4 regions of the Sinorhizobium sp. NG07B genome follow, and region 1 is predicted to be linked to each of the others. Evidence: riboswitches for the same ligand, from Rfam matches in the RefSeq annotation. Region 1 holds a riboswitch; each other region holds the start of a gene.
What was found. Region 1 has a riboswitch for cobalamin ahead of CO664_RS04845 (CbtB-domain containing protein). Riboswitches for the same ligand answer to the same signal wherever they lie in the genome.

Region 1 (7,944 bases):
TATTGTTGGGGCCATCGCCGGAAATGTCGATGACGCGGCGCACGCCCGAAAAGGCATTGGTATCGATCAGACTCGTGCCGAAGATGATCGCGTTCGAAATCGAGGTGCCGCGCCGCGTTCCGATCGGCCGGGCCTCGAGCTTGGCCGCGAAGGCTTCGGCATCCTCGGCACCTTCGATCACCTGCCACGTGACGACAGAAGCCTCGTTCACCATGCCCGCCCATTCGAAATAGCCGATGGCAATGCGGCCGAGATATCCCCCCTTTACCGCGTTGATGAAATCCGGATGCCTAAGCGCCTGCACATAGCCGGAACGCTGCACCCGCGCTTCCTCCATGTCCATCGAGCCGGACATGTCGACAGCGAGAACCAGCTCCACATCGACATTCGGGGGCGTGGCGGCCGTCTGCATCGGGCTGCCACTGAGCGCCATGATCAATGCCAGCATGCTCAACATCGCATCCGCCAATCGTCATGATCTACAGTCGGACTTCCGAGCCCGCGTCTCAAAACCGTCGAGCTTCAAAACAGAATGTACCACAGGATTGCAAATCGGCGACTGTCCCGGTCGGCCGCGATCTCAATATTATTTGATTGGCGTCTGAGAGAGGGAAGCGGCTCGAACGGTCACTTTGAAAAAAGGGGCCAATTCGCATCTTCCAACGCTGTCGCCGGCGCCGCTTGCACCCAATCTGGCCATGATCGTCCAACAGAACCTCGCCATGCTTCATTTCCCGCCGGAGAACATCGCCCTCGCCGATCGGCTGCAACGCGCCGCCTTTGAGTATTTCCTTGATTACACCGATGCGCGAACGGGGCTCGTCGCCGACACCTCGCGGGCGGGGTCGCCATCGAGTATCGCGGCCACCGGCTTCGGACTGTCCTGCTATCCGGTCGCCGTCGAGCGCGGTTGGATGCGGCGGGAGGATGCAGGTCACCGCGTACTCACGACCTTGCGCTTTCTTGATGGCAGCCGGCAGGGGAGCGATAGGCTCGCAACGGGATACCGCGGCTTCTACTTTCATTTTCTGGACATGCGAACGGGCGAGCGCGCCTGGAACAGCGAACTCTCGACCATCGACACGGCGCTGCTTCTGGCCGGCGCACTGACGGCCGCGGCCTATTTCTCGGGGCCAGATCCGAACGAAACGGAAATCCGCAGTCTTGCAGCGCGACTATATGAGCGGGCGGATTGGGCCTGGGCGCTCAACCGCGGCGATACTCTGACGATGGGCTGGAGGCCGCCGGGGCGTTTCCTGAAGCACCGTTGGCGCGGCTATAGCGAGGCGCTGCTCCTCTATGTCCTGGCGCTAGGCTCCACTAGCCTACCCATTGCGCCGGAGAACTACGGCGCCTATTCGGTGGCACATGAATGGCTGACGATTGGCGGGATGTCGCACCTGCACGCGGGCGCGTTGTTCATCCACCTCTTTCCCCATGCCTGGATCGACTTCCGAGGCATAGGCGATACGGGAATGCGGGCGGCAAGCAGCGACTATTTCGCGAACAGCTGCCGAGCGATCGCGCTTCAGCGGGCGCATGCGGAAGAGAATCCTCATGGCTTTTCCGGCTATTGCCGCAACCTCTGGGGCTTCAGCGCCTGCCATGCGCCGAAGGGCTGGATGCGGCTGCGTGACGGCCGGCGGCAGAGGCTTCTGGGCTATGCGGCACGAGGCGCTCCGTTCGGCGCCGATGACGGGACCCTGGTCCCTTGGGCTCCGCTTGCCGGACTGCCCTTCGCACCGGACGACTGCCTGGATAGCCTTTCGCATCTGCTCGCGCATTATCCGGCACTGCTTCGCGACGGCCGCCTTCCCGGCGGCTTCAATCCGAGCCTGCCGGGCGCAGGGCGCGAGGGCTGGGTCGACGACAGGATTGTCGGGCTTGACCAGGGGCTGTCCGTCATGATGATCGAGAACTGGAGAAGCGGCCTCATCTGGGAACTGACGCGCAGTATCCCGGACTTCAGCCGGGGGCTGAAAAGGGCTGGATTCGAAGGGGGCTGGCTGACACCCGGCGCGGCTTGATGGGACGGAGCATGGGGCAGGGGCATCGGCAGCGGGAAAGCAGAGCGGTCATGGAGGCGGCTGCCGCGATCGAATGGCTGGCGGCCTCCATTCCGGAGGTCGCCTGTTCGGTCGCGACCTCTGACGCACATTTCCAATCGCCAGACGCTTTCTGGTCGAAGCCGGCAAACCTCGAGACCTGCCTGGCCTATCAGGACCGTTTCGCGTCCGGCATGGACGATAAGATTCGAGCGGCGCACCTGGTCGCCTTCTACAGCCATCAGCTGAGCCTTGCGGCGGGCGCGATCTATCTTGTGAGCGGCCTTGTTCCGGTGGTCGCGGGCCTGCGTTTCGAAACCTATTTGCGTGCCCGCGACGGGAGGTCGCTTGTGGCCGGCCGCTTTCATTTCCTCGTCGACCTTCCGCGGAGCGAGAGTGAGATCGAGCCGGACGAGCCGACTCGACGCTTTCACGATGCCTTCGTTGCGCATCTGAAGCCGGTGATCGCGCTGCTGAAACGCCGCTGCGGCCTGTCAGCGCGCGCGCAATGGCGGTTGGCCGCGGACAGTCTCGCCGGCGCTTTCCTGGAGATCGGGCGGCGGCGGCAACGGGAGGACAGGGCGACGGGGCAGGCGCTGGCGATCGTCAAAAAGGCCCACTCGCCGCTTGCCTCGCGGCAGCTTCACTACGAAAAGATCGAAGCGGCCTCCGGCAGTGGGGGAGAGCTTCGCTCCAGGACCTACCGGATCCGCGGCGGCTGTTGCCTTTTCTATCGTGCCGAGGGCGGCAGCTTCTGCGACACCTGCGTGCTGCTCGAGCCCGAGCTTCGACGAGAGATGCTGCGGGCCCACCTGCTCGATAGCAAATGAGACCCTTGCCTTCTCCCCGCGTGCTGCCCGCAGGCGGGGAGAGGACAAGCGGCGAAGGCGCGGGGGCCGGTTAGTGCGCCCGGAGAAACCGGTCGTTGATGAAACCGGAGACGATGCCGAGCACCAGCCAGAAGGCGAGCGTCGTCGCAAGCGCGGCGACGGCGAACTCGGCGCCGAGCACAGCCGGCACGTTGCTGGAAATGTCGAGCGGCTGCGGCGCACCATAAAGATGGGGAGCGGCGACTAGGACGAGACCCGCGAGCTTGGCGACGATTTCCGGGCGGAGTGCCAGCAGATAGAGTCCCACGGCCGAGAGTAGCACCGTCGCCCCCCACCAGAGCTGCCGGTCGCCAAGCTCGGCCGCCGGAAAGCCCGGCAGTTCCGGCGGCAGGCCTACGGCCGGAAGCAGGTGCACGGCGAGCCAGCCGAAGGCGCCCCAGAGCGCGCCATTGGCAAGCGTGATCGGGTAGCCGATCATCAGGCTGATGCCTGCAAGCAGCAACGAGAAGCCGGCGCCGGTGACCAGATTGGCGGCAAGCGTGCCGGAAAAGCGGCTCATGCCGAACATGATGCCGCCTTCCTCGTGTTCTTCGCCCTCATGGGCATAGGCGGGGGTGACCGGCGAAAGTGCTGCGAGCATCTCGCCTAACATCTGGGATCCTTTCAGCGACGAATGCTGCTGATGATCCGTGGCCGGCTGCTCGCCGGCGGGCTGCCCGGTTGCAGCCGGCGCTTCGCCCTCGAATTCTTCCGCATGCAGGATAAGCGGCGTGACCCGCAATTCCTGGGCGCCGGTCATGAAGACGCCGGCGATCAGCCCGGCCACGACCGCGGCCAGAAGTGTCTTGACGATCATTGTCGATTTTCCTCAGCGGGCGTGGCCGCCTTGCGGTAAGCCGGCCCGATTCCATCGACGCAAGCCGGCGCTTGAAGGCGCGGGCGCGTGCCAGACGCACGACGCGCGCTCCGAGCACCGGAGGGTCGATTGTTGTATCGTTTGGTGTGGAACGCGGCAGGCGCTCCATGACTTCGCTTAGTGGCAGGGGAAGCCGTAGGAATGGCGCGTGTCGTGTGCCGTGTCGTGCAGCACGGCCGAATTCGCCAGGCCGGCACCGAAAACGAGGAAGCCACCGATCATGAGGGCGATGATGCCCGCGGTCAGACGGTCGCTGAGGGAGAGCGGAATGCTCGAAACTTTAGACGTAGCCATGACAACCTCCGTGATGGCAATGGGATATTCCCCTTGGGCACTATGCCCGTATCGCTTGGCAGGTTTCCTGGCTCGCAGCGTCAGGTGCCCAGGCTAGCCTAGTCACCAAGGATTTGCCTCGCCTTCCCAGAACCGAACCGCCCTCTCGCGGCTGTTCCAGTGGCTTCTTCCGGATTGCTCCGGAACGGCAAATTCACGCTGCTCTACAGTCGCGGGGTCGGCAGTGATTGAGATGCCCAGCTTGGGTCCATCCGTCACATTCCCGTTTACTCCCGAAACACGTTCGCATTCCGGGAACCAACCGATCAGCGATGATTAGGTGTGGCCGCCAATGATGTCAATCGCGCCGCGGTGGAAAGTGGAGGAGAGGGTTGCGCGCATTTCGCGTTGCCCGCCACATGGGGAACAACTCCTGATGACTATATCGCATTGGTCGGTTATCTCTTGGGCAGCGCGTGCGGCCGCAGGCCGCACGATCGACCCGGGGTCCGTGCGATGCTTGCCCTTGTTCCTGCCCTGTCCTTTGCCGCCGTCATCGGATCCGGACTTATGGCCGGGCTCTTCTTCGTCTTTTCCGTCTGCATCATGCAGGCGCTGCGGCGATTGCCGGCGGAGCAGGGCGTTGCTGCCATGAACGCGATCAACGTCGTGATCCAGAATCCGTTGTTCTTCGCCGCCTTCATGGGCACGGCGCTGCTCGGCGTGATCCTCATAGCTGCCGCTTTCATCTGGGGCGGGGAGGGGAGCTATCTCCTGGCGGCGGGCGGACTCGTCTACCTCGCCGGCACATTCGCGGTGACGATGGTCTTTAACGTTCCGCTCAACAACGCGCTGGCGAATGCCACTTCGGTCGAGGCCGCCACCGAAGTCTGGCAGCAGCGCTACTTGACCGATTGGGTCTGGTGGAACCATGTCCGCACGATCGCTTCGATAGCTTCGCTCGCCCTTTTCACGCTTGGCTTTCAACGCGGCTGAAGCCTAGGAAAGAGGACGATGAAACTGGGGAGGATCCAATGGCAGTCCGACGCATCGTGCCCAATCTTCAAGTATCCGATCCGCAACGCGCGCGCAGTTTCTATACGGATCTGCTTGGCCTCAACGTGGTGATGGATCACGGCTGGCTGGTCACCTTTGCGGCGGAAGGCGGATCGGCAATGCCGCAGGTCAGCTTTGCCATTGAAGGCGGATCGGGAACGCCGGTGCCGGCGCTCTCGATCGAGGTGGACGATGTCGACGAAGTCTATCGGCGCGCGAAGGCGGCCGGCATCGAAATCGTCTATGACATCACTGACGAACCCTCGGGTGTGCGACGCTTCTTCGTGCGCGATCCGTTCGGCAACGTAGTCAATATTCTGACGCATTGATCGGGGGACGGCCCCCGCTCAATGGATCAGACGGTCGTCAGAGCGTTCGCGACGTCGGCGACGAGGTCGTCCGGGTGCTCGATGCCGATCGACAGGCGGATAGTCGATTCGAGCACGCCGATCCGGCGCCGCACCTCGATCGGCACGCCCGAATGAGTCATCGCCGCCGGGTGGCTCGCAAGCGATTCCGTGCCCCCGAGGCTGACGGCGAGCTTGAAGATCTGCAGGGCGTTCAAGAAACGGAAGGCTGCCTCCTGGCCGCCGGCGATGTCGAAGGAGAAGGTCGAGCCGGCGCCGGTGCATTGCGCGGCAAAGGTCCTCCCGACCGGCGAGGCTTCGTCGTGGAAGGGCAGATAGTGGATCCCTTCGACCTTCGGGTGGTCGCGCAGGAACTCGGCGACGATCCGGGCATTCTCGTTCGCCTTCTCCATCCGGACCGACAGCGTTTCGAGCGACCGGCCGAGCATCCAGCAGGAATGCGGGTCGAGCTGCGTGCCGATCGAGCCGCGCAGCGCCTTCACCTGTTTGATCAGCGCCTTCGAGCCGAGCACGGCGCCGGCGATCAGGTCGGAGTGGCCGCCGACATACTTGGTGAGCGAATAGAGCGACAGGTCCGCGCCGTGGTCGATCGGGTGCTGGAAGACCGGGCCGAGCAGGGTGTTGTCGCAGGCGACGATCGGCCTTTGCCCCTGTCTTTCGCCGATCTTTTCGGCAATGCGGCGGATCATCGCGACGTCGACGAGGCTGTTGGTGGGATTGGCCGGCGTTTCGACGAGGACCGCGGCGACCCGGCCCCTGCTCATGGCCTCCTCGGCGGCGGCGCTGACGGCCGCTTCATCGACGCCGTCGGCAAAGCCGACTGCGTGGATGCCGAGATTGAGAAAGGTCTTGGCGAGCAGCGTCTCGGTGCCGCCGTATAGCGGCTGTGAATGCAGGATTGCGTCGCCGGGCCGCACGAAGGCAAGCAGGGTCGTGGCGATTGCCGACATGCCGGAGGAGAAGAGCGCGCCGGCCTCGGCGCGTTCGTATATGGCAAGCCGATCCTCGACGATCTCGCTGTTCGGGTGATTGAAACGGGAATAGACGAGCCCGGCACCGACGCCCGCCGGCGGTTCGCGCCGTCCCGAGACGAAATCGAAGAAGTCGCGGCCTTCCTCGGCGGAGTGGAACACGAAGGTGGAAGTCAGGAACACCGGGGGCTTGACGGCGCCTTCCGAGAGCTCGGGATCGTAACCGTAGTTCAGCATCAGCGTCTCGGGATGCAGTTTGTGGTTGCCGATATGGGTCTTCGACGGATGCGGCGCGGTCATGGTTTCTCTCCCTGGGCGCTAGCGGACTCCACTATCCGCCAATTTATATCAAACGCCCGGGCTGATCCTTGCTATTTGCGATCACTTCGTTTTGATGAGCGCAAGTTTTTGCCGAGGTTACAGCAAGATGACGCAGAAAATTGCCGACGAGATGGATCGCCGCATCCTGAAGGAACTGGTCGCCGATGCCCGGATCACCAACAACGAACTGGCCGAGCGCGTCGGCCTTTCTGCGTCTCCCTGCCTCAGGCGGATCAGGCGTCTGGAGGAAACCGGCGTCATCCGCGGCTATACGGCGCTCGTCGATCCGGTCATCGAAGGCTGGACGATGACGGCGATCGCCACGGTCCGCCTCAGCCGCCAGCACGAGGACGAGATCGTCATGTTCGAAGAGGCGATCCGCGACTGGGACGAGGTGCTCGAATGCCACCTCGTCACCGGCTCGCGCGACTACGTGCTGAAGGTGATGAGTTCCGGCCTCGATCACTATGAGCGCTTCATCAAGGAGAAGATCGCCCGGCTGAAATGCGTCGCCTCGATCGAGACGAGCTTCGTGATGAACACGATCAAGGAAAGGAGGATCTAGCGCGTGACTGCCGCTCATCGTCGGGTTGTGCCGATTGACTGTGCGGGAGCGGAAGGCGACATTGCCGCAATGCGTCGCTTGGCTATCGGGCGACAAAGTGACAATGCCGCAGCGTGGAGGCCCGCCATGGAACACCTTCAACAGACGGACCTGTCGACGGCGACGCGGCCTGCCCCGCGCTATCTGGCAAACCTCTTGCGGTCCTTTTCGACGAGCGGCCTGCTTGTCGGCGTGATCTTTTTCGCGGTCTCGTTGACCCCGAGCCTCATTCCTCATCCCTATCTGATTCAGGCGGTGATTTCCGGCGCTTCGCTCGCCGCCGGCTACGCAATCGGGACATTCCTGCGCTGGCTCTGGTCCTTTTTCGAACTGCCCGAGCCAACGACGCGGCGGGCGCGCACGCTGAAGATCGCTGCCGCCATCGTCTGCATAGCGGCAGCTGCCGTGTTTCTCTGGCAGGCAGCCGGGTGGCAAAATACCGTCCGTGGCATCATGGGGCTTGAGCCCATCGAAAGCGCCGAGCCCATCAAACTCGGCCTCATAGCCTCCATGGTGTTCGCCGCTCTCATCTTCCTGGCACGGCTCTTCCGGTTCACCTT
Region 2 (7,944 bases), 490 kb from region 1:
CCGCTTATAAGCCGGCGCTGAAAAGTTCGGCGTGCGACTTGAAGAAGCGCTCGGTGCTATAGCGCTTGCCGAACATCATGTCGTGCTGGAGGAAGCGGTAGTCGCGCAGCGTCACCGGAATCTTCGGCTGGCGCAGCCAGTTCTCCAAGCCCTTGCCGTTTTTGCGGATCAGCAAATAGCGGTCGAGAACGCGGAAGTGGTCGTGAACCTTACCGAGGAAACCCGTGTAGTAGGGGTGCTCATAGCCCGCCTGCTTCAGGATCTGGTAAGAAAGAAAAGCCGGGCTGATGCTGCCGATATCCTTTTGCGCACCGGTCTTGTTCGACCAGACGACAAGCGGCGTTTCGTGCTGCGCCTTCATCTGGTCCTTCGAGCCCTTGCGTTCCGCCGTCACGTCCTTCATGTAGCCGGTGCTGGTGTAGACGGTGTTGAGCGGCGGCAGGTGGTCGCCGAAGAGAACGATGATCGTCTCGCGATCCCGCTGCTTCGCCCACTCCATGAGCATTTTCAGGCTGTCGTCGGCCTCCTTGATCCCTTGAGCGTAGGTGGCAAGCACCTGCCGGTCGCTTTCCGGGAGGTCGCCCTCGACCTTGATGGTATTCTTCGCGTAGCGGTTCGGCTCGTAGGGCCCATGGCCCTGCAGCGTCACGGCAAAGAAGAAGAAGGGATCGTCCATCGCGTCGGCCTGGCGGATGATCTCCTTTGTCAGCGATTCATCCGAAGCGAAAATTCCGCGCTTCTGCATCGCCGGCAGGTTCTCTTCGGAGCGGAAGGTATCGAAGCCGAAGGCCTTGTAGACGGCGGTGCGGTTCCAGAACCAGCCCTGGAACGGGTGGATGGCGCGCGACACATAGCCTTCGCCGCGGAAGAAGGTTGCGAGCGACGGGATCGGATTGCGGATATATTGCTGGTATGGAATGCTGCCATAGGGCAAGAAGGCATTCGAAAAGCCGGTCAGCGCTTCGAACTCGACATTGGCCGTCATGCCGCCGAATTCGGGCGAGAAGACGTTGCCGCCCTGGAGTTCGCGGATCGTCGGCATCGGATCGGGCGTCAGCTTGACCTTGGGCAGACGCGTCGGATCCCAGAAGGATTCGCTCATCAGCACGATGACGTCCGGCTTGCCGCGATGCGTCGTTCCGGCGGGCAGCGGCTTTACGGGAATTCGGCCGATCGCATCGGCCATGTAGCCGGGCGGAGCGCTCACATTGGCCATCGGCAGGTTGATCGCGAAGGCGAGCACGAAGCCGTTGTGGCGGTAGTTCTCGGTCTGGTCCCACATGATCGGAATGACGCGCAACCGGTCACGGACCCAGGAGAACTGGTTGTAGTCCATGATGTTCCAGAAGGCGACGAGCAGCGGCAGGGCGAAGACGACCCGTGCGAGACGCTCCCGGCTGGTCAGCTTCGGAAAGTTCCGCCAGGCGTAGCGCAGCAGCAGGGCGATGGCGATGACGGTTGCCAGAATTCCGAGAACGACGCCGACTGCGGTCCATGGCCGATCCTTCACCAGCACCGGCATCAGCTCCATGATCTGACGGCCGAACAGAAAATCGGTGGGATAGAGCGGGTCGGACAGGAAGACTTGCTTCTGCTGGCAGATAAATGCCGGGATGATGGCGAGCGGCGCCACCACGAGCGCGCCCTTGTGCTCACGGCCAAACAGCGCGTCGAGCGCCAGCATGACGAGGAAGAAGACTGCGACCGTCGTCCAGGCCGGCCGCATCGGATCGATGAAATAGGCGATCGTTTCGGAGCCTGACTGGCGCACGATGAACTCGACCGCAAAGACGATCGTCGCGGCAAGCGAAAGCGAAAACAGCGCGCTGCGGGTGCCCGCCAGGGTCTTTGCGTGTCTGACGGAAAAGCCCGGCCTTTCGACATAGACCTGAGGACCTCTCGCGGCGGAATCGATACTGGCCACAACTTCTCCAATTTCACAAAACTTTCGTTCAACTGTCATACGACCGTCATCTTGAACGGGGGATGAATGGCGAAACGGCTTTGATGATCCTCAGGTTCCCGCTGTGGCGACGGGTCCCTGTCGCGTCACTAACGGCCGGGAACAACAGGATTTTTCAGATTTTTTCTAAGCATTGCGATTGGGAGGGGGTTTTTTGCCCCCTGATGCGTTAAGTACAAGCCTTAAGCTGGATGCATTCGCCGAGGAAACACCGACAGGCCTGCCATGACCCCACAGAAAGCCGCACCTTCGACGCTACGGATCGCCGTAGCCCAGCTCAATCCGACCGTCGGCGATATCGCCGGCAACCTCGCCAAGGCGCGCGAAGCGCGGGCCGACGCCGCGCGCCAGGGCGCCGACCTGGTGCTGTTCACCGAGCTTTTCATTTCCGGCTATCCGCCTGAAGACCTGGTGCTGAAACCGGCCTTCCTGAAGGCGTGCCTGCGCGCCGTCGAGAACCTCGCCGCAGAGACGGCGGATGGAGGGCCGGGAGTGATCATCGGCTTCCCCCGTCAAGCCTCCGCGCAGCGGCACAATTCGGTGGCCGTCCTGGACGGGGGCAAGATCATCGCCGTCCGTGATAAGGTGGATCTGCCGAATTACGGCGAGTTCGACGAAAAGCGGGTGTTCGATCAAGGCGAGATGCCCGGTCCGGTGAATTTCCGCGGCATTCGCATCGGGGTTCCGATCTGCGAAGACATTTGGGGAGAGCTCGGCGTCTGCGAGACGCTCGAGGAAAGCGGCGCCGAAATCCTGCTTTCTCCGAACGGTTCGCCCTACTACCGCGGTAAAGTTGATGTCCGTCACCAGATCGTGCTGAAGCAGGTGATAGAGACCGGCTTGCCGATGATCTATGCCAATCAGCTCGGCGGGCAGGACGAACTGGTCTTCGACGGCGCGAGCTTCGGCTTCAATGCCGATCGCTCGCTCGCCTTCCAGATGAGCCAGTTCGAGGAGGCGCTCGCGATCTCCGAATGGACGAGGGGTGACGACGGCTGGGTCTCACACAACGGACTCCGGTCTCGCCTGCCGGAATGCGAGGAGGCGGACTATCGCGCCTGCATGTTGGGGCTGCGCGACTACGTCAACAAGAACGGCTTCAAGAACGTCGTCCTCGGCCTGTCGGGCGGCATCGACTCGGCGATCTGCGCGACGCTCGCCGTGGACGCGCTCGGCGAGGAGCGGGTTCGCACGATCATGCTGCCCTATCGCTATACGTCGCGGGAATCGCTGAAGGACGCCGAGGCCTGTGCCAAGGCGCTCGGCTGCCATTATGACGTCGTTGCGATCGAGGAGCCCGTCGAAGGCTTTCTCAATGCTCTCGCCGACACGTTCGAGGGGACCGAATCCGGGATCACCGAGGAGAACCTGCAGAGCCGCACGCGCGGCACGATCCTGATGGCGATCTCCAACAAGTTCGGCTCGATGGTGGTGACCACCGGCAACAAATCGGAAATGTCGGTCGGCTACGCGACGCTCTACGGCGACATGAACGGCGGCTTTAACCCGATCAAGGACCTTTACAAGATGCAGGTCTATGCACTGTCGCGCTGGCGCAATGGCGCTGTGCCGCCCGGAGCACTCGGCCCCTCCGGCGAGGTCATCCCGCTGAACATCATCGACAAGGCGCCATCGGCCGAACTGCGGCCCAACCAGACCGACCAGGACTCGCTGCCGCCCTATCCGGTCCTCGACGACATTCTCGAGTGCCTGGTGGAGAAGGAACTGAGTACCGAGGAAATCGTCGCCCGCGGGCATGACGAGGCCACGGTGCATCGGATCGAACACCTGCTCTACATCGCCGAATACAAGCGGCGGCAGTCGGCTCCCGGGGTCAAGATCACCAAGAAGAATTTCGGCCGGGACCGGCGCTATCCGATCACCAACCGTTTCCGCGACCGAGGGTAGATCATGCGCAGTTCGGTGGAGATTTTCGATATTGCCACCGGCGAGACGCAAGTCGTCTGGCAGACGGAGCGGCTGGTCGAGGCGCCGAACTGGTCGCCGGACGGCAAATCCCTGATCATCAACGGCGACGGCAGGCTCTATCGGCTTGCCTTTGACGGTTCCGAGCCCGTGGAAATCGACACGGGCTTTGCCGGGCAATGCAACAACGATCACGGCATTTCGCCGGACGGGAAAACGCTGGCGATCAGCGACAAGACCGAATTCGGCAAGTCGGCGATCTATCTGCTGCCGGCCGAGGGCGGCACGCCGCGACTGGTGACGCGCAACCTGCCGTCCTATTGGCACGGCTGGTCCCCGGATGGGAAAACCTTGACCTATTGCGGGATCCGCGACCAGATCTTCGACATCTACACGATTTCGGTCGATGGCGGAGAGGAGCGGCGCCTGACGCATGGCGAGGGCCGCAACGACGGCCCGGACTGGTCGCCGGACGGTGCGTGGATCTATTTCAATTCGAGCCGCACCGGCCGCATGCAGATCTGGCGGGTGAGGCCGGACGGCAGCGATGTCCAGCGCATCACCGACAGCCCTTATGGTGACTGGTTCCCGCACCCGTCGCCGGACGGCAGGCATCTGCTGGTGCTGTCCTATGACGGCGAGGTCTTCGACCATCCGCGTGATCTCGATGTGCGGCTTCGGCTGATGGATCCGGAAGGCAGCAATGCGCGTGTCCTCTTCGAACTCTTCGGCGGGCAGGGGACGATGAACGTTCCGAACTGGTCGCCCAACGGCGATGCCTTCGCCTTCGTGCGTTATCGGCCGGCTTGAGCAGGGCGCGGCGCCCCCGCCTTGCGTTTCGCCGGCGGCTGTGCCCATATGCGGCCGTCAGGTGCCCGCTTGCTGCGGGAGAATCGGGAAGCCGGTAGAATTCCGGCACGTGCCCAACGCTGTGACGGTGACGTCTGCGCCAAAAGAGTTCTGAGTATTTTCAGAGCTTTGCCACTGGTTCCTGATGCGATCTGGGAAGGTGGCGCAGCCGAGTGATCCGAAGTCAGAAGACCGGCCTGGCGAGATAGACCGGCCCCGCGCGGACGGCGGGAGGTTGCGCATTGTTGGGGATCGAACGATGCTGCCTGACCCGAACGGCTGCCTTGCGGCGGCCGGTGCCTTTTCGCCGGACGAGCGCGCCGCCGTCTATCGTGCCATCGAGACGCGCCGCGACGTGCGCGACGAGTTCCTGCCCGAACCGCTGCCCGAACCGCTTATCGCCCGCCTGCTCGAAGCGGCGCATCGTGCCCCGTCCGTCGGCTTCATGCAGCCGTGGAACTTCGTGCTCGTACGGCGAATCGAGACGCGGGAGAGGGTCTGGCAGGCTTTCCAGCGCGCCAATGAGGAGGCAGCCGGAATGTTTTCGGGCGAGGCGCAGGCGAAATACCGGTCACTCAAGCTCGAGGGCATACGCAAGGCGCCGCTCGGCATTTGCGTGACCTGCGACCGGACCCGCGGCGGCGCCGTCGTGCTCGGCCGCACGCACAATTCGCAAATGGACGTGTATTCGACGGTTTGCGCGGTGCAGAATCTTTGGCTCGCGGCGCGGTCCGAAGGCGTCGGCGTCGGTTGGGTCAGCATTTTCCACGAGAACGAGGTCAAAGATATCCTCGGAATTCCGGAGCACATCGAAATCGTCGCCTGGCTGTGCCTTGGCTATGTCGATCGCCTCTACCAGCAGCCGGAATTGGCGGTGAAGGGCTGGCGGCAACGCTTGCCGCTCGAGGACCTCGTTTTCGACGAAGGATGGGGCGTCCGCGACAGCCTCGTAACGACCGCCCAAAGGGAAGGTGTCACTCGTTCTGCAGCGGCTGGTAACGCGATCCCCGAGGGTTCTTGAGATCGATCGCGCTCTCTTCCTGTGGCAGGAAGGCAGGACCGACAACGCGGACCTTGCTGCTCTTCGGATCATAGGGGCGCTCTTCCACGGGCTTTGCCCCCGCTGGTCCGAAGGCTGGTGCAGACGGCCCCTCGATCGTCACGACGGAAGGGCTGACCACCGAAAGCTTGGTTCCCGAGGTGGTGCTTTTGTTCTGATCCGTCGTGATCTTCGGAATCTGGCAGCCGCAGATGCCGGGAGAACCGACGTCGCGCACACGATAGGCGAAGGCGTTGGGGAGTTCCCTGTACGGCCTTCCCGTGGACGCCGAAACCATCTGCTCGCTCTCCTCGGTGGCGAGGACGTGATAATAGAGTTCCGTATCGGCGCCGGGGCATCGTGCCCGGCAAAGCTCGGCGTCGCGTCCGAAGTCGGCCGGCGTGGCGTTCGACGAAATCGGGAAAAATGCTCCGTCGCAGGTCCGCACGCACATGGTCCTGAAGCCGCCTGCCGCGCCGTTCTCCATGAATGTGAAATCGTCGGTCGGACCATCGAACAGCAACGGATAGTCCTCGCCGTCCGGCGGGAAGCTTTCGAGGATGTTGCGATGAGCGCGCGCCTCTTCGGTGCCGAATTCATCCGGAACCGTCTCGTCCCAGTTCGGAGCGGCGTCCCCCGAGCAGTCGTTCAATTCCATGGCGGCGAGGATCCGCCGGCGCATGTCCTCATTGCCCTTCGAAATCAGGTGCCGGCGTTGGGCCTTGAGCGTGTGGAGATTGTCCTCCATGCGCGCAATCGCATCGTCAAGCTCGGCACAGGCAGCCGCATTTTCGCTTTCGATGTAGACGACGGACTCGTCGCTGCATTCCATGCGCCGCCTTTCGTTCCTGGCGCGGCGAAGTTCGATGTTCTGTCGCGAAACCGCGCCGGTGAAATCGCGCAGATTGGCGTTTGTCGTCAACGCCGCCGGCAGCTCTGCGAGGCGGGCGCTGAGGCGCGCGCAGACGTCGGTGGCCGATGCCTGCCCAGGCATAGCCAAGGCGAGGGGCAGCAGAGCGGCCGCAAGGCGCATCATCCTCAAGGACGCAGTGGATCGGGACACTGACACTCGTCTTTCCTGCATTTCGCTCCGCTGATCGCGGGACAGGGGCGCCTGTAGTCACATCATACGACGTTAGGGTGAGGGCGCAACGACAAGACGGCGTTTGCGTTAATACGTGTTCCGAGACAGGAAGGGCCGGGCCGCCTGAACGGCCCGGCCATGATTAGGCCGCCCTTGCAGTTTCGAGCGACATGGGCCGTTCGAGCACCGTCCCTTCGATGAGGGCAACGGCCTTCATCTGTCGAAGCAGGCTTCTCGACACTTCCCAGGCGACCGCGACCGCGTAGACATTGCCGATCCTGTGCGGCTCGGCAATCCGTTCTCCGGGGCACCCCATGCGGCGGAACATCCGCTCAAGGAAGACGTCTGTGACGGTGACGATGTGGCTGATGCCGGAGGCAAGGCCAAGTTCGCCGACGCCGCACATCAGTTCGGCGGCGGCGACCGTCACCTGGTTCGAAGACCGGTCCTGGGAAATATCCGGGTCGATGCAGAAGCGGCTCGATTCCCAGACCGAAGCGCTCCGGATTTCCGGGTTGCCGCCGAGCAGCACCGGGAATGTATCATCCAGCATGTTCGGCCCCAGCGTCGGCAGGAGCCTGAGCGAGCCACGCAGCTTCCCGGTTTCCGGCGAATAGGACATCACATAGAGCGGATTGGCCTTGTCGTAGTGGTCGATTTCCCAATCGCCCTCGGTCCTGACGTCCCATTTCAAGAAGTCGTGGAAGACGCGCTTGCGCAGCCGGAACATCTCGTCGATGGCCTGCGGATGTTTTCCGCGAGCGTTTCCGTTCACTATCCTGATCATCTTTCGCTCCATCGTGTTTGCGCGATGGAGCGATGCTGTCAGGCTCGGGCGACACATGTAACTGTCGGTAGTGACAGTTTAATCCAACGATTTTTCCCACAAAATTTGTGGGGCATCCGGCGCCGGGAGCGAGCTCCGATGGTAAATTCCCCCGTCAGATGGTGGGGATCAACGCATGGCGGACTGCCTGCGCAACCGCTTGCGTGTTCGACACGACATTGAGCTTGCGGCGTGCATTGCTCATGAAGAAGCGGACCGTGCGTTCGGAAATGCCGAGGATCGTCGCGATTTCCCAA
Region 3 (7,944 bases), 360 kb from region 1:
AAAGCGCCGGGCGGCTGCCGGCCGAGGATTCCGTCGTTCTCGAGAGGCTGGCGCGCGGCGGTGGCAAGGCTTTGAAAGTCGCCGTGCCCGTCCTGTCACGCATCGCCAATTTCGATGATCTAGATCCGCTTGCGGTAGAACCGGAGGTCGAACTCGTCTTCGTTCGGCCGGGCATGCCGCTCCCCGACGACGCGGGGCTTGTCGTCATCCCCGGTTCGAAATCGACGATTTCGGATCTCAAGGATTTTCGGGCCCAGGGCTGGGACCGCGATCTCGAGCGTCACGTCCGCCGCGGCGGCCGGGTGATCGGCATTTGCGGCGGTTATCAGATGCTCGGCCTCCGCGTCACCGATCCGCTCGGCATCGAGGGAAGCGACCGCGATATCGCCGGGCTCGGCCTGCTTTCCGTCGAAACCGAAATGGCGCCGGAAAAGACCGTGCGCAACAGCCGTGCCTGGTCGCTGGAGCATGACGTGGCGCTTGACGGCTATGAGATCCATCTCGGCAAGACCGTCGGGGCAGATTGCGAACGGGCCCCGGTGACGATCGACGATCGCCCCGATGGCGCCATGTCGCCGGATCGCCGCGTCATGGGAACCTATCTGCATGGGCTCTTCGGTAGCGACGCTTATCGCGCCGCACTGCTGAAGAGCCTTGGGATTGCAGGCGGAGGCGCCAACTATCGCCAGTCGGTCGACGGCGCGCTCGACGAGATTGCCTCGGAGCTAGAAGACGTGCTCGACCGCGCCTGGATTAACGGCCTGCTCGGCTAGCTGCCGTGCCGCCGGCGGGTGACACTCATCTCTTTGGTCGATATTGCATGGCCGCTGCGAAGGATGCAGCATGGCGGGCGAGGCGGCAGACCGGTTTTCAGAAAAATACAAGTCTTGCCGCCGCCCGGCACAAAGGTCGGCGGTCATGACACGCGCCCAGCTGGTCGGCGTCCTTATCGGACTGGCAATTGTCGCGGCTCTGACGGTGCTGCGGGCAAGCGATCCACAACTGCTGAGATTCGCCCGCGAAATCACCTTCGACGAATACCAGCGCCTGGCGCCGCGGCCCTTCGAAAACCTGCCCGTGCGGGTCATCGATATCGACGAGGCGTCGCTGAGCGAGTTCGGCCAGTGGCCTTGGCCAAGGGATCGATTGGCTGCGCTGGTCGACAGGCTTTCGGAAATGGGCGCCGCCGTCATCGCCTTCGACATCCTGTTCGCCGAGCCCGATCGACTGTCGCCGCGCACCGTTCTGCGCGACGTCAGCGGGATCGATCCGGCTTTGCTGGAGCGGCTGCCGGACAATGACGAGATCTTTGCCGGGGCGATTGCCGGCAAGCCGGTGGTGCTGGGCTTCGGCCTTTCGAATGCGGGGAGTTACCGGCCGCCGGTAAAGTCCGGCTTCGCCTTCACCGGCGAGAGCCCTTTCGGAGCGCCGCCGCGCCTGACTGCCGCAACCCCGCTTCGGCCGGCGCTCGAGGCCAATGCAGCCGGCATCGGGCATATCAGCCTCAATCCCAACAGCCCGTCGGCGGTCGTACGGGCGGTGCCGCTCCTTCTCAGCGACGGCGCGCAGCTCTATCCGAATTTGGCGCTCGAGGCGCTGCGTGTCGCACAGGGGGCTTCCACCTATCTGCTGGCCGGCGCGACGGAGGTGCCCGATACGATAACCCGGATCAAGATCGGCGATTTCGCCGTGCCGGTCACGGCGGCCGGCGAGCTCTGGCTTTATGTCAGTGAGGACCGGGCGGAAAGATATGTATCGGCCGGGCGCGTGCTTGCCGCATCGGGTGCTCCCGAGGATGTCAGGGCGGCCGTCGAAGGCAGCATCGTCTTCGTCGGCACCTCGGCTGCCGGTTTGCTCGATATCCGCACCACGGCTCTCGGCCATAATGTCCCGGGAGTCTCGCTTCATGCCCAGGCCGTCGAGCAGATCCTGTCGGGTCGCTTCCTCTCGCGCCCGGACTGGGCCGAAGGGCTCGAGATCCTGTCGATCGCCATTGCAGGCACCCTCCTCGTCATGGTGACCACCTTCGTCAGCCCCGGCGTGGCGCTCGCCTGCGGGTTGCTGATCACCGGCTTGGCTCTCGCGGCCTCCTGGACTGCGTTTCTCTACGCGGGACTGCTCTTCGACCCGCTTGCTCCGATCTTTTCCGGATTGGTCACGCATTTCGCCGCGACGGCCTATCGCTTCCTGGTGACCGACCGGGAGCGTCGCGTCGTCCGGCGCGCCTTCGGCCAATATTTGTCGCCGTCGCTGCTTTATCGCGTCGAGCACACGCAGAACGCACTGAGGCTCGGGGGAGACGATCGTGAGCTGACGATCATGTTCGTCGACGTGCGCAACTTCACCGAGATCAGCGAGCGTTTGGCGCCGACCGAGGTTGTCGGGTTCCTGAATACGCTTCTCGATGCGCTGAGCCGACACGTCATCGAAAACGAGGGCACACTCGACAAGTTCATCGGCGACTCGATCATGGCCTTCTGGAACGCCCCCGTCGATGTCAGAGATCATCCTCGCAGGGCCGTTCGCGCGGCTTTGGCGATGCGAGAAACGCTTGCTCGTCTCAATGACAAGGATGCCTTCGGTTTCGGGGCGGGGCAAAGCGTTGCCATCGGCATTGGAATCCACACCGGCCTTGCCTGCGTCGGCAACATGGGCGCCGAGACGCATTTCAACTATTCGGCGGTCGGGGACACCGTCAATGTGGCGGCGCGCATCGAATCCGCCTGCAAGGAGATCGGCTACGATATCCTCGTGTCGGAGGCGACGGCAAATTTGGCTGGCGGCTGCGCCCTGCTGGAGGCCGGAGCATTGGGGCTCAAGGGTAAGAGCACGCGAACGAGGCTCTTTGGAGTCGTTGGCGACGAGCGACTGGCCGAGTCGGATGAATTCGCCGAGCTCTTCGAAGTTCATCGGCGGCTGGTCGACGCTTTGCGCGCACGGTCCCCCGAGAGCCGGCGCATGCTGGGCGTGGCAAAGCTCAAGGCGTCCGCGCTGACGCCCGGCTTGTCGGAGTTCTATCGGCGGATTTCGCGGCGCGGCGAACATTTCATTGGTGAGCCGACGGCGAAGGATGCGGCTGGCGAATAGGTGCTTCGCCGACTGATGCAAAAGGCGCCGCTTTCCGGCACTTCAATTACAGTCACCGTCGTCCGAACGAACGGTCCTTGCTCCGCTCGTGCGAGTAATCACGATTGCGCGGCCTTTCCGACCTGTCGAACTTGTTCGGTTTATCGTGCCAGCTCTTGTCGTGTTTGTCCGGCTTGCCCGGCTTTTCTGGTTTTTGGGGCTTGTCCGGTTTGTGAGGCTTGTCGGGTTTGTGAGGCTTGTCGGGTTTGTGAGGCTTGTCGGGTTTGGGTGGCTTGGGTTGGGGCGGCGTCTCGACAGGCGGAGCCGGTTCGGGTGGCGGTGCGACGAGCGGCCGGACCCGATCTGGACGGATCTGGATCTCAGCTGAAAGGCCGCAGCCGGTGCCGCTCCATCCGGGCGACAGCTGCTGCCTGCCGGAGAGGAACGGCAAGGCCTGCTGGTTGCCGAGTGTCCTGAGGATGCTTCGGTCGACCCGTCGCGTATCGGTCATATCGCCATTGGGACGGGCGACCACGCAGTCGCAGCGCCGCGTCAGCTGTTGACAGCCGCCTCGGCCGCAAAATTCGGCAGCGCCGCTCAGGAGCACCACTGCCGTCGTGCCGTCTCCGCCGACGTAAAAGTCGAAGACCGTGCCTCGAACGCCGATGGTTCCGGCCGGTGTCAGGATCTGGTAGGCCGCGTGCCCCGAGTTGCCGCTGATCCAGCGAAACGTTCCCTTCGCCGCCGCGACGGTCAGCTTCTGCACCGATCTCGAGTCGTCGAAGACGAATTTGTCGATGACGACCGACGAGCCGGCACCGACGGCAAGCTTGCTTCCATCTCGGAAGACGAACTGGCCAAGGCCGGATCTGGATGTCCGAATCCGCTCGTCGCGGTGCACCGGGTCCGTGACGACCAGTGGTCCGCTCGCTCCGCTGACCTCAGTCTTGATCCGGATCGCCTGACCAATCGGTTCGGCGGCCTTGCTTGGCATGGAGCCGTAAAGCGCGACACTCAGCGCGACAAATGCGGCACGACGCAGATATGCCATCGCACCCCCTCCAGGCTGAACTGACAAATTCAGTGCCGTGGACATAATCGAACACCGTGGCGAAGCATCGGAGCCGCCTCGGGTTCGAATGCCCGTTTTATCACGCGCTTGGGACGGGCGTCTGCCTACCCGTTCGGATTAGGAGAAAGGCGCCGAGTTGGCGACGCACCTCACGCTGCCGCAACTTGCCGACCTCGCGTCGCAGACCGTCGATTGACTTTGACGCATCCGCTTCATAATTAACGCATTGGATGGTTCCCCCGCACCGAAGCGGCGCGGGAGAGTAAATGGGAATGTGACGGGCGGACCCACACCGGGCGCCCTTATCGCAGCCGACCCCGCGACTGTAGAACGGTCAGGGTTCGCCATCGGGCATGCCGCACCTCTTCCGGTGAAACTGCATGGGGCAGTTGTCGCGGAATTGGAGGCACGCCGGAAAAGCCACTGGCGTGGCATCGTGAGCAGCCGGGCTGGACGCCTCTCTTTCTACGAATCGTCCGCCTTCACGAGCCAGCAGACGCCGGGAAGGCGAGGCGGACCCGTTCGGGCCCAATAGCGCTGGGCACCGCGTGCGCAGCGCTTGCCCGTGACGCCGAGAGCCAGGAGACCTGCCGTCCATCAGGGCATCGCCCGGGGGAGTCCTCCCCAATGCCAGCACGGAGGTTGTCGTGGCTTATTTATCGTCTTCTGCGCGTGCCCGTCACGCGTCCGCTTGCTATCGTTGCTTTGTCCCCACCAGTTTCCTCGCATGGGATCTGGTCGGATGACATTCTCCAATGCCGGTCCGGTCTTCGTGCTCGGCGGCGCGCGCTCCGGGAAATCCAGTTTCGCGGAGAAGCTCGCCGAAGCCTCGGGGCTCGGGATGCACTATGTTGCGACCGGCCGCGCCTATGACGAGGAAATGCGCGATCGTATCGCCCGCCACCAGGCCGCGCGGCAGGGCAAGGGCTGGGCAACGCATGAGGAACCGCTCGATCTCTCCGGCCTGCTTCGTCGACTGGATGCACCGGAGCGCGTCATTCTTGTCGACTGCCTCACGCTGTGGGTGACGAACCTGATGATGGAAGAGCGCGACATGCCGGCCGAGTTTGCGGCACTTGCCGGCTTGCTGCCTGCCATGCAGGCGCGCGTCATCATCGTCTCCAATGAGGTCGGTCTCGGCATCGTGCCGGAGAACCGCATGGCGCGAGACTTCCGCGACCATGCCGGCCGCCTCCATCAAATCGTCGCGGAGAAATCCGCCGAAGTCTATTTCGTCGCGGCCGGGTTGCCGCTGAAAATGAAGGGTTGATTCATGACACTTGCAAAGGCCCAGTCGGGCAAGATCCCCGCCACGGTCATCACCGGCTTCCTCGGCGCCGGCAAGACGACGATGATCCGCAACTTGCTGCAGAACGCCGAGGGCAAGCGGATCGCATTGATCATCAACGAGTTCGGCGATCTCGGCGTCGACGGCGACGTGTTGAAGGGCTGCGGCGCTGAAGCCTGCTCGGAAGAGGACATCATCGAGCTCACCAATGGCTGCATCTGCTGCACCGTCGCCGACGACTTCATTCCGACCATGACCAAGCTGCTCGAGCGAGAGAACCGCCCGGATCATATTGTCATCGAGACCTCCGGCCTTGCGCTGCCGCAACCGCTGGTCGCCGCTTTCAACTGGCCCGACATCCGCAGCGAAGTGACGGTCGATGGCGTCGTGACCGTCGTCGACAGCGCCGCCGTTGCCGCCGGCCGTTTTGCCGACGATCACGACAAGGTCGATGCGCTGCGCGTCAATGACGACAACCTTGACCATGAGAGCCCGCTGGAAGAGCTCTTCGAGGACCAACTCACCGCCGCCGACCTCATCGTTCTGAACAAGACCGATCTCATCGATGCTGCGGGCCTCAAGTCCGTGCGTGACGAAGTCGCCTCGCGCATCAGCCGCAAGCCGGCGATGATCGAGGCCAAGAACGGCGAGGTGGCAGCCGCGATCCTGCTCGGGCTTGGCGTCGGCACGGAAGACGAGATCGCCGACCGCAAATCGCATCACGAGATGGAGCATGAGGCCGGCGAGGAACATGATCACGACGAATTCGACAGCTTCGTCGTCGAACTTGGCCCGATTGCCGAACCGGCGGCCTTCATCGACCGGCTCAAGGCCGTCATCGCCGAGCACGACGTTTTACGCCTCAAGGGCTTTGCCGACGTACCCGGCAAGCCAATGCGTCTGTTGATCCAGGCGGTCGGCAGCCGGGTCGATCAATATTACGACCGTGCCTGGGCACCCGGCGAGACGCGCGGCACGCGCCTCGTCGTCATCGGCCTGCACGACATGGACGAGGCGGCCGTGCGCGCGGCGATTTCGGCGCTGGCGTGAGGTTGTTTTGAGCGCGTGTGAGAAGAACCCCTCCCCAACCCCTCCCCACAAGGGGGAGGGGCTCGGCTGGCATTTGCGGCGGCGCTTTCGTTCCCAAAGGGGGGCGGCGTTATGGCACGAACGGCTGATACTCGGGGAAAGAGTGCGTGTGGCACGACCTAACCCCTCCCCATTGTGGGGAGGGGCTGGGGAGGGGTCTCTTCACGAGCCCAGCGGGAAGCAACAATGCATCTCCTCCTAGCCCAGAAAGGCACGATCGCCGACGGCAACGAAGCGATCGATCTCGGGCAAAGCCCGGCCGATATCCTGTTCCTGTCGGCGGCCGATACCGAGCTTGCGTCGATTGCCGCCGCGCATCGCCGGCGCGCGAGCGGGAATAGCCTGCGCATCGCCAGCCTCATGAACCTCATGCATCCGATGTCGGTCGACACCTACGTCGAACGTACCGCGCGACATGCGAAGCTGATCGTCGTCCGGCCGCTCGGCGGCGCCAGCTATTTTCGCTACGTGCTGGAGGCGCTCTATGCCGCGGCGGTGGCGGGCAAGTTCAAGATTGCGGTGCTGCCGGGGGACGACAAGCCGGACCCGGGTCTCGACCCTTTCTCGACCGTTGCAGCGGAAGACCGTGAGCGTCTCTGGGCCTATTTCAACGAAGGCGGCGCGGACAATGCCGGCCTGTTCCTCGACTATGCCGAGGCGCTGATCGATGGCGCCGAAAAGCCGCAACCGGCGCGGCCGCTGCTGAAAGCCGGCATCTGGTGGCCGGGCAGGGGCGTGATCGGGGTTGACGAGTGGGTGCGTATCGCCGGCGATGTCGGGGGAGCGCAGACTTCCGAAGGGAAGAAGGAAGCTCGTCCCACAGTTGCCATCTGCTTCTACCGTGCCCTCGTGCAGAGCGGCGAGACCAAGCCGGTCGAGGCCCTGATCGAGGCGCTGACCGAGGAGGGCATGCGCCCGCTTCCGGTCTTTGTGTCGAGCCTCAAGGATCAGGTGTCGGTCGGTACTCTCGAAGCGATCTTTGCCGAGGCGGCGCCGGACGTGGTGATGAATGCCACCGGCTTTGCCGTCTCGGCGCCCGGCGCCGACCGGCAGCCGACGGTGCTGGAATCCACCGGCGCGCCGGTGCTGCAGGTGATTTTTTCAGGCTCCTCCCGCGAAGCCTGGGAAGCCTCGCCGCAAGGGCTGATGGCGCGCGACCTCGGTATGAATGTCGCGCTGCCGGAGGTGGACGGACGGATCCTTTCGCGCGCCGTCTCCTTCAAGGCGGCATCGGTCTACGACCCGCTTGTCGAGGCAAACATCGTCGGCCATGAGCCGCTTGCCGGCCGCGTGCGCTTCGCCGCCCGGCTCGCCGGTAATTGGGCAAGGTTGCGGCGCGCGAAGCCGCAGGCGCGGCGCGTCGCAATCGTCATGGCGAACTACCCGAACCGGGACGGACGTCTCGGCAACGGCGTCGGCCTCGATACAC
Region 4 (7,944 bases), on a different contig from region 1:
GCGGCGAAGGCTGGGTCTGGCTGCATCTGGCGTTGAGCGATGCGCGCACGCCGGCACTGATCGAGCGCATCGGCACCCTCCCGCCGGCGGCGATGGCGACGCTCACCAGCCATGACACCCAAGCGGCGATCACCGTTGCCGAGGACGTCGTCTATGGCACGCTTGTCGATTTCGAACGGACCTTCGACACGATGACGAAGACGATCGGCTGGCTGCACTTCGCCGTCGGCGACCGGATGATCATCACCAGCCGCCTGCATCCTTTGAGAAGCATCGACCGCGTCAAGGCGGCGGTCGAGAAGAGCGCCAAATGCGGCCGACCGATCGATCTCTTCGAAATGCTCGTCACCGAGTTCCAGCGGACGCTGATCACGCTGGTGCTTGAATTGACCGAGGAACTGAACGTCATCGAGGACCGGGTCTATGGCGAGGCGGGGCACCGGCAGCAGCCGGGGTTGGCGCCCTTGCGCCGAACCGTCGTGCGGCTGCATCGGCATCTGAGAACGATCCTCGCGCTGCTGCGACGCGCCGGCGCGTCCGATGAGGACGAGGTGCCGCCGGGCTTCATCGACGTCACCGAACGGCTATCCGATCGGCTGGAGGCGGTCGATCGCGACGTGTTCGCGCTTCAGGAGCGCGCCAGGCTGCTGCACGAGGAGATCGACAGCAAGATTTCGTCGGAGACCAATCGTCACCTCTACATTCTCTCGCTGATGACCGCTTTCCTGCTGCCGCCGACGCTCGTCACCGGCTTCTTCGGCATGAACACGGGTGCCCTGCCCTTCGCCGACGGCAGCGGCACGCTCTATGCCGGGCTGATCATCGCCGCCTCCATGGGCCTGGCATGGCTGATCCTCAAACGCGTCGGCATCCTTTGACCGGATACGACCAACACGCCGCGTTTCGCGCCACAATCCAGAGCCGAGTCCCGCCGCACTTTACCGCCAAGAGTCAGTGTACAGGAGCGGCGCTCTCGCGCAGATTGGCTGAGGGGCTGAGATTTACGACCCTTTAACGCTAAGTCGGCAATCTCAGAGAATGGAAAAGCGGGGAATCTCGATCTCGGGGATGATCTTGCGCCTGGCGGCCTTGGTAGGCCTGGCCTTTGCGGCGGCGAACGCACGCGCCGCAGACGTCGAACCGTGGAAAGCGCGGCAGAACGCCATCATCGTCGACGCCTACGAGTTGAACAGCATCGACTGGGAAGCGATGCTGAAGGACAAGCGCATCGCCGGCTTCATCGCGAAGGCCTCCGACGGCCTTCCGGAAAGCTACAGCTGCACCGGCGATCACGGCGGAGACACGGTCGCCCATTGCAAGACGATGTGGCGAAAATATGCGGTCAGCCGGGAGCTCTATCAGACGCGCCGAATGATCGCCCGCTCCCATGGACTGCTCTGGGGCGCCTATCACCTGGCGCGCCCGGGCAATCCCGTCGATCAGGCCAACCACTTCCTCGATTATGCGGCGCCGCGCGAGGACGAATTGATGGTTCTCGACCTCGAGGGTATCGATCCCGAGAACTACATGTCACTCGAGGACGCCGCGATCTTTGCCGGCCATATCAAGGCCCGCACCGGGCGATACCCCATTCTCTACACCAACCACATCACCGCGAAGCAGATCGCCGCCAACCGCGCCCAGCATCGGCTGCTTTCCCGCCTGCCGCTCTGGTATGCCCGCTACAAGCCCGACATTCGCGACGTCTTTCCGATGGGCAACTGGGATCGCTATGCGCTGTGGCAGTTCTCGTCGTCGCATAATTGCGGAAAGAAGCGCTGCCCCTATCGCGTGCCCGGGACGCTCAACGACATCGACGTCAACGTCGCCGCAATGACCGTTTCAGAGTTGAAGAAGGTGTGGCCGCAGGGCGCGCTGCTCCCGGAGAAGCCGCCGATCGTCACCGTCATCGCCTCCGCGAAGATTGGCAAGGCGCCGGCGGTGAGCGCCGCGGCCACCGTCCCGCTCGCAAAACCCCTGCTCATCAGCCGTGCCGAGGCCGAGAGCGGCTCGGGCGCCGGCGTCGACGGAACGGTCACCGGTGCGATCAGCGTGAAGGCCGCCGAGGCCCACCTGCCCAACCAGCCCGAGCGCCGCTGAAAAAGCCGGACGGCGCCTGTAGCTGTCTACGCTTCGATCTGAACGTCGCCGATAGGCCGCGAGCAGCAGGCGAGGATGTAGCCCTCGTCGACTTCGTCATCGAGAATACCGCCATTGTGGTTCATCTCGACTTCGCCGGCGATCTTCAAGACGCGGCACGTGCCGCAGATGCCGCCCTCGCAGGCCGCACCGATCCTGACCCCGTTGGCGCGTGCTGTCTGCAGGATCGTCTGGCCGGGGACGGTCGAGACTTCCCTGCCGCTCATGGTGAAGGTTACCCGGGCTGCCTCGCCTTGAGCGCCGGCCGCCGAGCCGGCGCGGATGGCGAGTTCCTCTGCCGCCGGCGCCGCCGCCGGCTGGAAGCTTTCCTGGTGGTAGCGGGCCATATCGAAACCGGCCCCCTCCAGCATCTCCCGAACCCCGCGCATGAAGGGTTCGGGTCCGCAACAGAAGACCGTTCGCTCCAGAAAGTCCGGTGCAAGCAGCGGCAGCTTCGTCGCATCGATACGGCCGCGCAGGCCGTGCCAGCCGTGACGCGCTTCGTGTCCTTCCACCAGGAAGCCGAGATTGAGACGCGGCATCTGGCGGGCGAGGATCTCCAGCTCCGGCTTGAACAGCAGATCCTCCGGCTGCCGGGCACAGGAAATGAAGGTCACATCCGTGTCCGGCGCGCAATCCGCCATCCAGCGCGTCATCGACATCATCGGCGTGATGCCGGAGCCGGCCGAGACGAACAGATATTTTTCGCCCGGATGGCGCACGAAGCTGAAATCGCCGAGCGGCCCCAGCGCCTTCAACGTCATGCCAGGCCTGAGATTGTCGAACATCCAGCGCGTGCCGATGCTGTTCGACTGCGCCTTGGCCGTGACCGCCACGGAAAGCGGGCGGGACGGCGAGGACGATAGCGTATAGGTGCGCATCACCGGTTCCTCGCCGACGGGGAGTTCCAGCGTCACGAACTGCCCGGGCAGGTAGCGGAACCAGGCCGGCCTGTCGGACCGGAAGGTGAAGGTCATCACGTCCGCGGTCTCGCCGACCGCGGAGATGCATTCGAGCAGGAACTGGCGATCTTTCCAGGGCTGCAGTTCGTCGAAGTGGTGAAAGGAGCGTGCCATTTCCATCGTCATGCCACCCGCGACAGAGGAGCGGCGCTGCCCTGCAGGCGATCCTGCATGAAGCGCGAATACCAGTCGACGAACTGCATGACCCCGCCCTCGTGTTCGGCCGAATAGGGACCCGGCTCATAGGCCGGCGAGCGGATGCCGAAGGCGTTTTCCTCGACGATCTGCCGGTCCTGGTCGTTGGTCTCGGTCCAGACATGGGTGAGGTCTTCGAGGGTATAGTCGACCCCTTCGACCGCATCCTTGCTGACGAGCCATTTCGTCGTGACCTGCGTCAGTTCCGGCCCGAGCGGCAGCACGCGGAAGGTGATCGCATGGTCGCCGAGGATGTGGTTCCAGGTCGTCGGGTAATGGAAGAGCAGCAGCGTGCCGATGCGGTTCGCGCTTATGTCGCCGGAAAGCTGCTTGCGGACCGCCTTCTCGCCGGACATCGTATAGCTCTCCGCCCCGTTGATCAGCGGCATCCTCGTCATGCGGAACTGGCCGGTCGGCCCGATCTTGAAGGCGCTCGGCAGCCCCGCCGCCTCGCATCTCTCCCAATGTGCACCGATTTCCGGATCGTCCATGGCGCCCTGGACGCCCGTCACAGTCGGAGCCTCGGGATAGGTCCGGCAGAGTTCCGGATGGTTGGCGGCGCAATGGTAGCACTCGCGGTTGTTCTCCCAGACGAGCTTCCAATTGCCCTTCTCGACGATGGTGCTTTCATAGGCGACCTTGGTTTCGCCGAGGCGATGCGGCGCGAGATAGGCTGCAACCGTGTCGCGGAAGGGCTGGAAATCCATGGGCCGCTCGGCAAGGCTGATGAAGATATAGCCGCCGACCGTTTCGCAATTGACCGGCTTCAGGCTGTGCTGGGCCGGATCGAAATCCTCCGGCATCTGCCGGGCGAAGAGCAGCCTGCCATCGAGTTCGTAGGTCCACTGGTGATAGGGACAAACGAGCTTGGCCGAGGATCCCTTGTGCTGGGTGCAAACGCGCGAGCCGCGGTGGCGGCAGGAATTGTGCAGCGCTCGGACCGCCCCATGGCGATCGCGCACGATGACGATCGGATAGTCGCCGACCTGCAGCGTGAAGTAATTGCCGGGACGCGGGATTTCGCAGTCGTGGCCGACGAATAGCCAGTCTTTGTACCAGATATTCTCCAGGTCCTGACGGTAATAGTCCGGGTCGATGTAGAAGGCCCGATCGAGGCTGTAGCCCTCGCGGCGGGTCTTCAGCTTGCGCAGCATTTCGTTCTGGATGTCCATGCCCATGTCCTCGTTAGCCCTGTTTCGGGCAGGCAGGACGGGAACCGCGCCGGAGAGATGTCGTGCGCCTTGGCTCCGATCCGGCTGCCCGCCGCAACCAGTTACGGTCGTTTTCCTCAAGGCTGGTTTCCGGGCTCTGGAGCGGCCCGAGGGCCCTGCCCGGCGCCTTCCCGGACGATTGTCCAGTGGCCTTATGCCGGGGGTTCACTCCACCACCGTTGCGGGGGCAGCGCCGGGATTTGACCGGCTTCCCAATTCTCCGCCCCTCCCTGCGAAGAAGCGGCACCTTGAGCAATTCGAATCTAAGCGGCCAGACAGGCTCGGCAATTGCCGGTGCGCGACATTCCATTCCAGAAAGACGACAAAGATTTTCGATGCGCGCGCGTTGGAAGTCCTGTGACATCTTCTATAATAAACAATGTGATAGATACATTTTTCGGCAAATGGCGCTTTTTTTCGCAGCGGCATCCAGGCCGCGAAGATCACGGGCCATTTTGCGACATAAAGCGATGCACGGGCGCCCGAAATACTCTATTAACCATAGTGATTTAGCGTTCGCTGACGGTTTAGTCCGTTCAGCGACAAGTGACGCAGAGGTCGATGGCAAAAATCAGATATTACGACGCCTCAGGCAAAGCGCAGGCGCCGGCGCCGAAAACGGCGGGCGGCCATACAGAGTTCCTGCGCACGGGCCGAATCGACCGGCGCCGGCCGTGGTTGCCCGAACAGCGCCGCTACATGACGCATGAGGAAGTGGCAGAGAGAACCGGACAGAGATTACAGGCGGCGGGAGAGACGACACACAGGCGGATCAACGGCTTTCATGCCTCGATCCAGTTCCCGAAGATGATCTTCCACAGGACCCTCGCCGACAGTCCCCACCTCGGCTATTGCCATGTCACCGCGGCGCGGACTCATCTCGCTCGATCGCGAGACGTCACCTGGGCGTTCTACTTTGCCAACTTCTTCTCCGACCTCGGCGACGAGGCGCACTTCTTCGAACGCATACAGACAAGCTACTCGCGCATGTATTTCGCCGTGGCCATTCAACCCGGCACCGAAGAGGGGCGGATGGTCCTCGATCGAAATGTTCGGGGCAACGGCCTGATCTTCCGGACGCAGGACCCGAAGGTGGCGCTCAAGAACGTCCTGATGCTCGGCGCACGCGACGAAGCGCTGCGGCGGATCATTCGCAGCCTCTGACGCCGGTCATCGACAAAGAAAATCGTTCTGTTTTCCCTCCTCCTCCGTTAAGGAAGCGACGGAAAGGACCAGAACCGCCATGGCCGAAATCATCGATACGCGCAGCGAACCGGATCGGGCGATCGAAACGGCCTGCGCGGTGCTTTCCGAAGGTGAGCCCGTGGCGATCCCGACGGAAACCGTCTACGGCCTTGCAGCAGACGCAACGAGTGCCGATGCGATCAGCCGCATCTACGAGATGAAGGGCCGGCCGCGTTTCAATCCGCTGATCTGCCACGTCTCGGACATGGGAATGGCCGAAGCGCATGTGATATTCGACCCCATCTCCCGACGCCTCGCGGAAGCCTTCTGGCCGGGGCCGCTGACCCTGATTCTCACTCAGCGACCCGAAAGTACCGTGCACGCGCTTGCCTCGGCCGGCCTCGACACGCTCGGGATCCGCATGCCTGAAGGTTTTTCCCGGCGGGTGATCTCACATTTTGGGCGCCCGCTGGCGGCGCCGAGCGCCAATACGTCGGGCAAGATCAGTCCGACCAGCGCGGCCCATGTGGAGGCGGATCTCGGTGCGAAGCTGAAGCTGATCCTCGATGCCGGCCCGGCGGAAATCGGCCTCGAATCGACGATCATCAAGGTCGAAAACGGCCGGCTGCGGCTGCTTCGGCCGGGGGGTCTCGATGCGGCCGAGATCGAGGCGCTCGCCGGCCTTCCCGTTGAGCGGCCGGAAGCGGCCGGCGCGACGATCGAAGCTCCCGGCATGCTCGCCTCGCATTATGCGCCGGGTGCCGCGGTGCGGCTCAATGCGACGGACGTCCACACGGGAGAGGCGCTGATCCGCTTCGGCGGCAAGGCGCTGCCTGGCGAAGGCAGCGCGGCGATCGTCCTCGACCTCAGCCCAACGGGCAATCTCAGGGAAGCGGCCGCCAATCTTTTCGACTATATGAAAAAGGCAGATGCGAGCGGCGCTCGAACCATCGCTTTCGGGCCGATCCCGGGCGAAGGCCTTGGCGAAGCGATCGTCGACCGGCTCGAACGGGCCGCCGCCCCGAGGATCTGACCGGAAGCGCGAGACCTGTGTGGTCCGGCTGTTTCGGCAATATAAATCGCAGGCAGGTCATGAGCACAGCAATCCCTTCTCCCGAACTGATCGCCTCGTTCACCGACATCGTCGGCCCCGGCCATGCGCTGACCGGACCGGCGGAGACGGCGCCCTATCTCGTCGAATCGCGCGGGCTTTACCGCGGCACGACACCGCTCGTGCTGAAGCCCGCCTCGGTCGATGAAGTCTCGCGCATCCTGCGGCTCGCCAGCCAGAGCCAGACGGCGATCGTGCCCCAGGGCGGAAACACCGGCCACGTGGCCGGCCAGATCCCGCGCGAGGGAAAGGCCGATGTGGTGCTTTCCCTTGAGCGGCTGAACCGCATCCGCGACATCGACCCGGTCGGCAATGTGATCGTCGCCGACGCCGGCTGCATTCTCGCAGACATTCAGAAGGCGGCGGACGACGTCGACCGGCTGTTTCCGCTGTCGCTTGGCTCCGAAGGATCGGCGCGGATCGGCGGCAATCTTTCCACCAATGCCGGCGGCACCGCCGTGCTTGCCTATGGCAACATGCGACAGCTCTGCATGGGGCTGGAAGTCGTGCTCCCGACCGGCGAAATCTGGGACGGTCTCCGACGCCTCAAGAAGGACAATACCGGCTACGACCTACGCGATCTGTTCATCGGCGCCGAAGGGACGCTCGGGGTCATCACCGGCGCCGTCCTAAGGCTCTTCCCGAAGCCGCGCGGCCATCAGGTCGCCTTTGCCGGGCTCGCAAGCGTCGAAGAGGCGCTCGGACTCTTCGAGCGGGCATCGAGCCTCTGCGGTCCCGCCTTGACCGGCTTCGAACTGATGCCGAGGCTCGGCATCGAGTTCACCACCCGCCACATACCGGGCGTTCGCGACCCGATGGAAACAAGTCATCCCTGGTATGCGCTGATCGATATCTCCACCTCCGACTCGGCCGAGAGTTCGGAGCAGATGGTGCAAAGCCTGCTCGAAGCAGGCGCAGAGGAGGGTCTCATCGAGAATGCCGTCATCGCCCAGAGCGAAGCGCAGCGAAAGGCGCTGTGGCACATGCGCGAGAGCATGTCTCCGGCGCAGAAACCCGAGGGCGGCTCGATCAAGCATGACGTGTCGGTACCGGTGTCGAGCATTCCCGCCTTCATGGCGGAAGCGGATGCGGCGGTCATCACGGCAATCCCCAACGCACGCATCTGCGCCTTCGGCCATAT

Region 2: linked by a shared signal. The riboswitch ahead of bluB (5,6-dimethylbenzimidazole synthase) and the one ahead of CO664_RS04845 (CbtB-domain containing protein) in region 1 are both predicted to bind cobalamin.
Region 3: linked by a shared signal. The riboswitch ahead of cobU (bifunctional adenosylcobinamide kinase/adenosylcobinamide-phosphate guanylyltransferase) and the one ahead of CO664_RS04845 (CbtB-domain containing protein) in region 1 are both predicted to bind cobalamin.
Region 4: linked by a shared signal. The riboswitch ahead of CO664_RS15405 (aromatic ring-hydroxylating dioxygenase subunit alpha) and the one ahead of CO664_RS04845 (CbtB-domain containing protein) in region 1 are both predicted to bind cobalamin.

What each region holds. Positions count from the first base shown of each region.
Region 1 is NZ_NWTD01000001.1:991,560-999,503, forward strand. Features, by position in the region: gene CO664_RS04825 (DUF1194 domain-containing protein) at 1-457, opposite strand, end outside; gene CO664_RS04830 (glucoamylase family protein) at 699-2,027, shown strand; gene CO664_RS04835 (ferric iron reductase) at 2,078-2,875, shown strand; gene CO664_RS04840 (CbtA family protein) at 2,946-3,731, opposite strand; gene CO664_RS04845 (CbtB-domain containing protein) at 3,909-4,085, opposite strand; cobalamin riboswitch at 4,125-4,402, opposite strand; gene CO664_RS04850 (anthrone oxygenase family protein) at 4,581-5,060, shown strand; gene CO664_RS04855 (VOC family protein) at 5,099-5,449, shown strand; gene CO664_RS04860 (cystathionine gamma-synthase family protein) at 5,476-6,759, opposite strand; gene CO664_RS04865 (Lrp/AsnC family transcriptional regulator) at 6,887-7,345, shown strand; gene CO664_RS04870 (alpha/beta-hydrolase family protein) at 7,472-7,944, shown strand, end outside.
Region 2 is NZ_NWTD01000001.1:1,480,420-1,488,363, forward strand. Features, by position in the region: gene CO664_RS07140 (LTA synthase family protein) at 5-1,924, opposite strand; gene CO664_RS07145 (NAD+ synthase) at 2,189-3,871, shown strand; gene CO664_RS07150 (TolB family protein) at 3,875-4,699, shown strand; cobalamin riboswitch at 4,742-4,954, shown strand; gene bluB (5,6-dimethylbenzimidazole synthase) at 4,998-5,759, shown strand; gene CO664_RS07160 (DUF2865 domain-containing protein) at 5,713-6,813, opposite strand; gene CO664_RS07165 (acyl-homoserine-lactone synthase) at 7,004-7,648, opposite strand; gene CO664_RS07170 (LuxR family transcriptional regulator) at 7,803-7,944, opposite strand, start outside.
Region 3 is NZ_NWTD01000001.1:1,349,280-1,357,223, forward strand. Features, by position in the region: gene CO664_RS06505 (cobyric acid synthase) at 1-773, shown strand, start outside; gene CO664_RS06510 (adenylate/guanylate cyclase domain-containing protein) at 919-3,087, shown strand; gene CO664_RS06515 (FecR domain-containing protein) at 3,140-4,117, opposite strand; cobalamin riboswitch at 4,353-4,748, shown strand; gene cobU (bifunctional adenosylcobinamide kinase/adenosylcobinamide-phosphate guanylyltransferase) at 4,881-5,408, shown strand; gene cobW (cobalamin biosynthesis protein CobW) at 5,412-6,476, shown strand; gene cobN (cobaltochelatase subunit CobN) at 6,702-7,944, shown strand, end outside.
Region 4 is NZ_NWTD01000004.1:154,307-162,250, reverse strand. Features, by position in the region: gene CO664_RS15420 (transporter) at 1-878, shown strand, start outside; gene CO664_RS15415 (glycoside hydrolase family 25 protein) at 1,039-2,100, shown strand; gene CO664_RS15410 (hybrid-cluster NAD(P)-dependent oxidoreductase) at 2,127-3,227, opposite strand; gene CO664_RS15405 (aromatic ring-hydroxylating dioxygenase subunit alpha) at 3,224-4,468, opposite strand; cobalamin riboswitch at 4,571-4,773, opposite strand; gene CO664_RS15400 (DUF6656 family protein) at 5,069-5,671, shown strand; gene CO664_RS15395 (L-threonylcarbamoyladenylate synthase) at 5,751-6,725, shown strand; gene CO664_RS15390 (FAD-binding oxidoreductase) at 6,785-7,944, shown strand, end outside.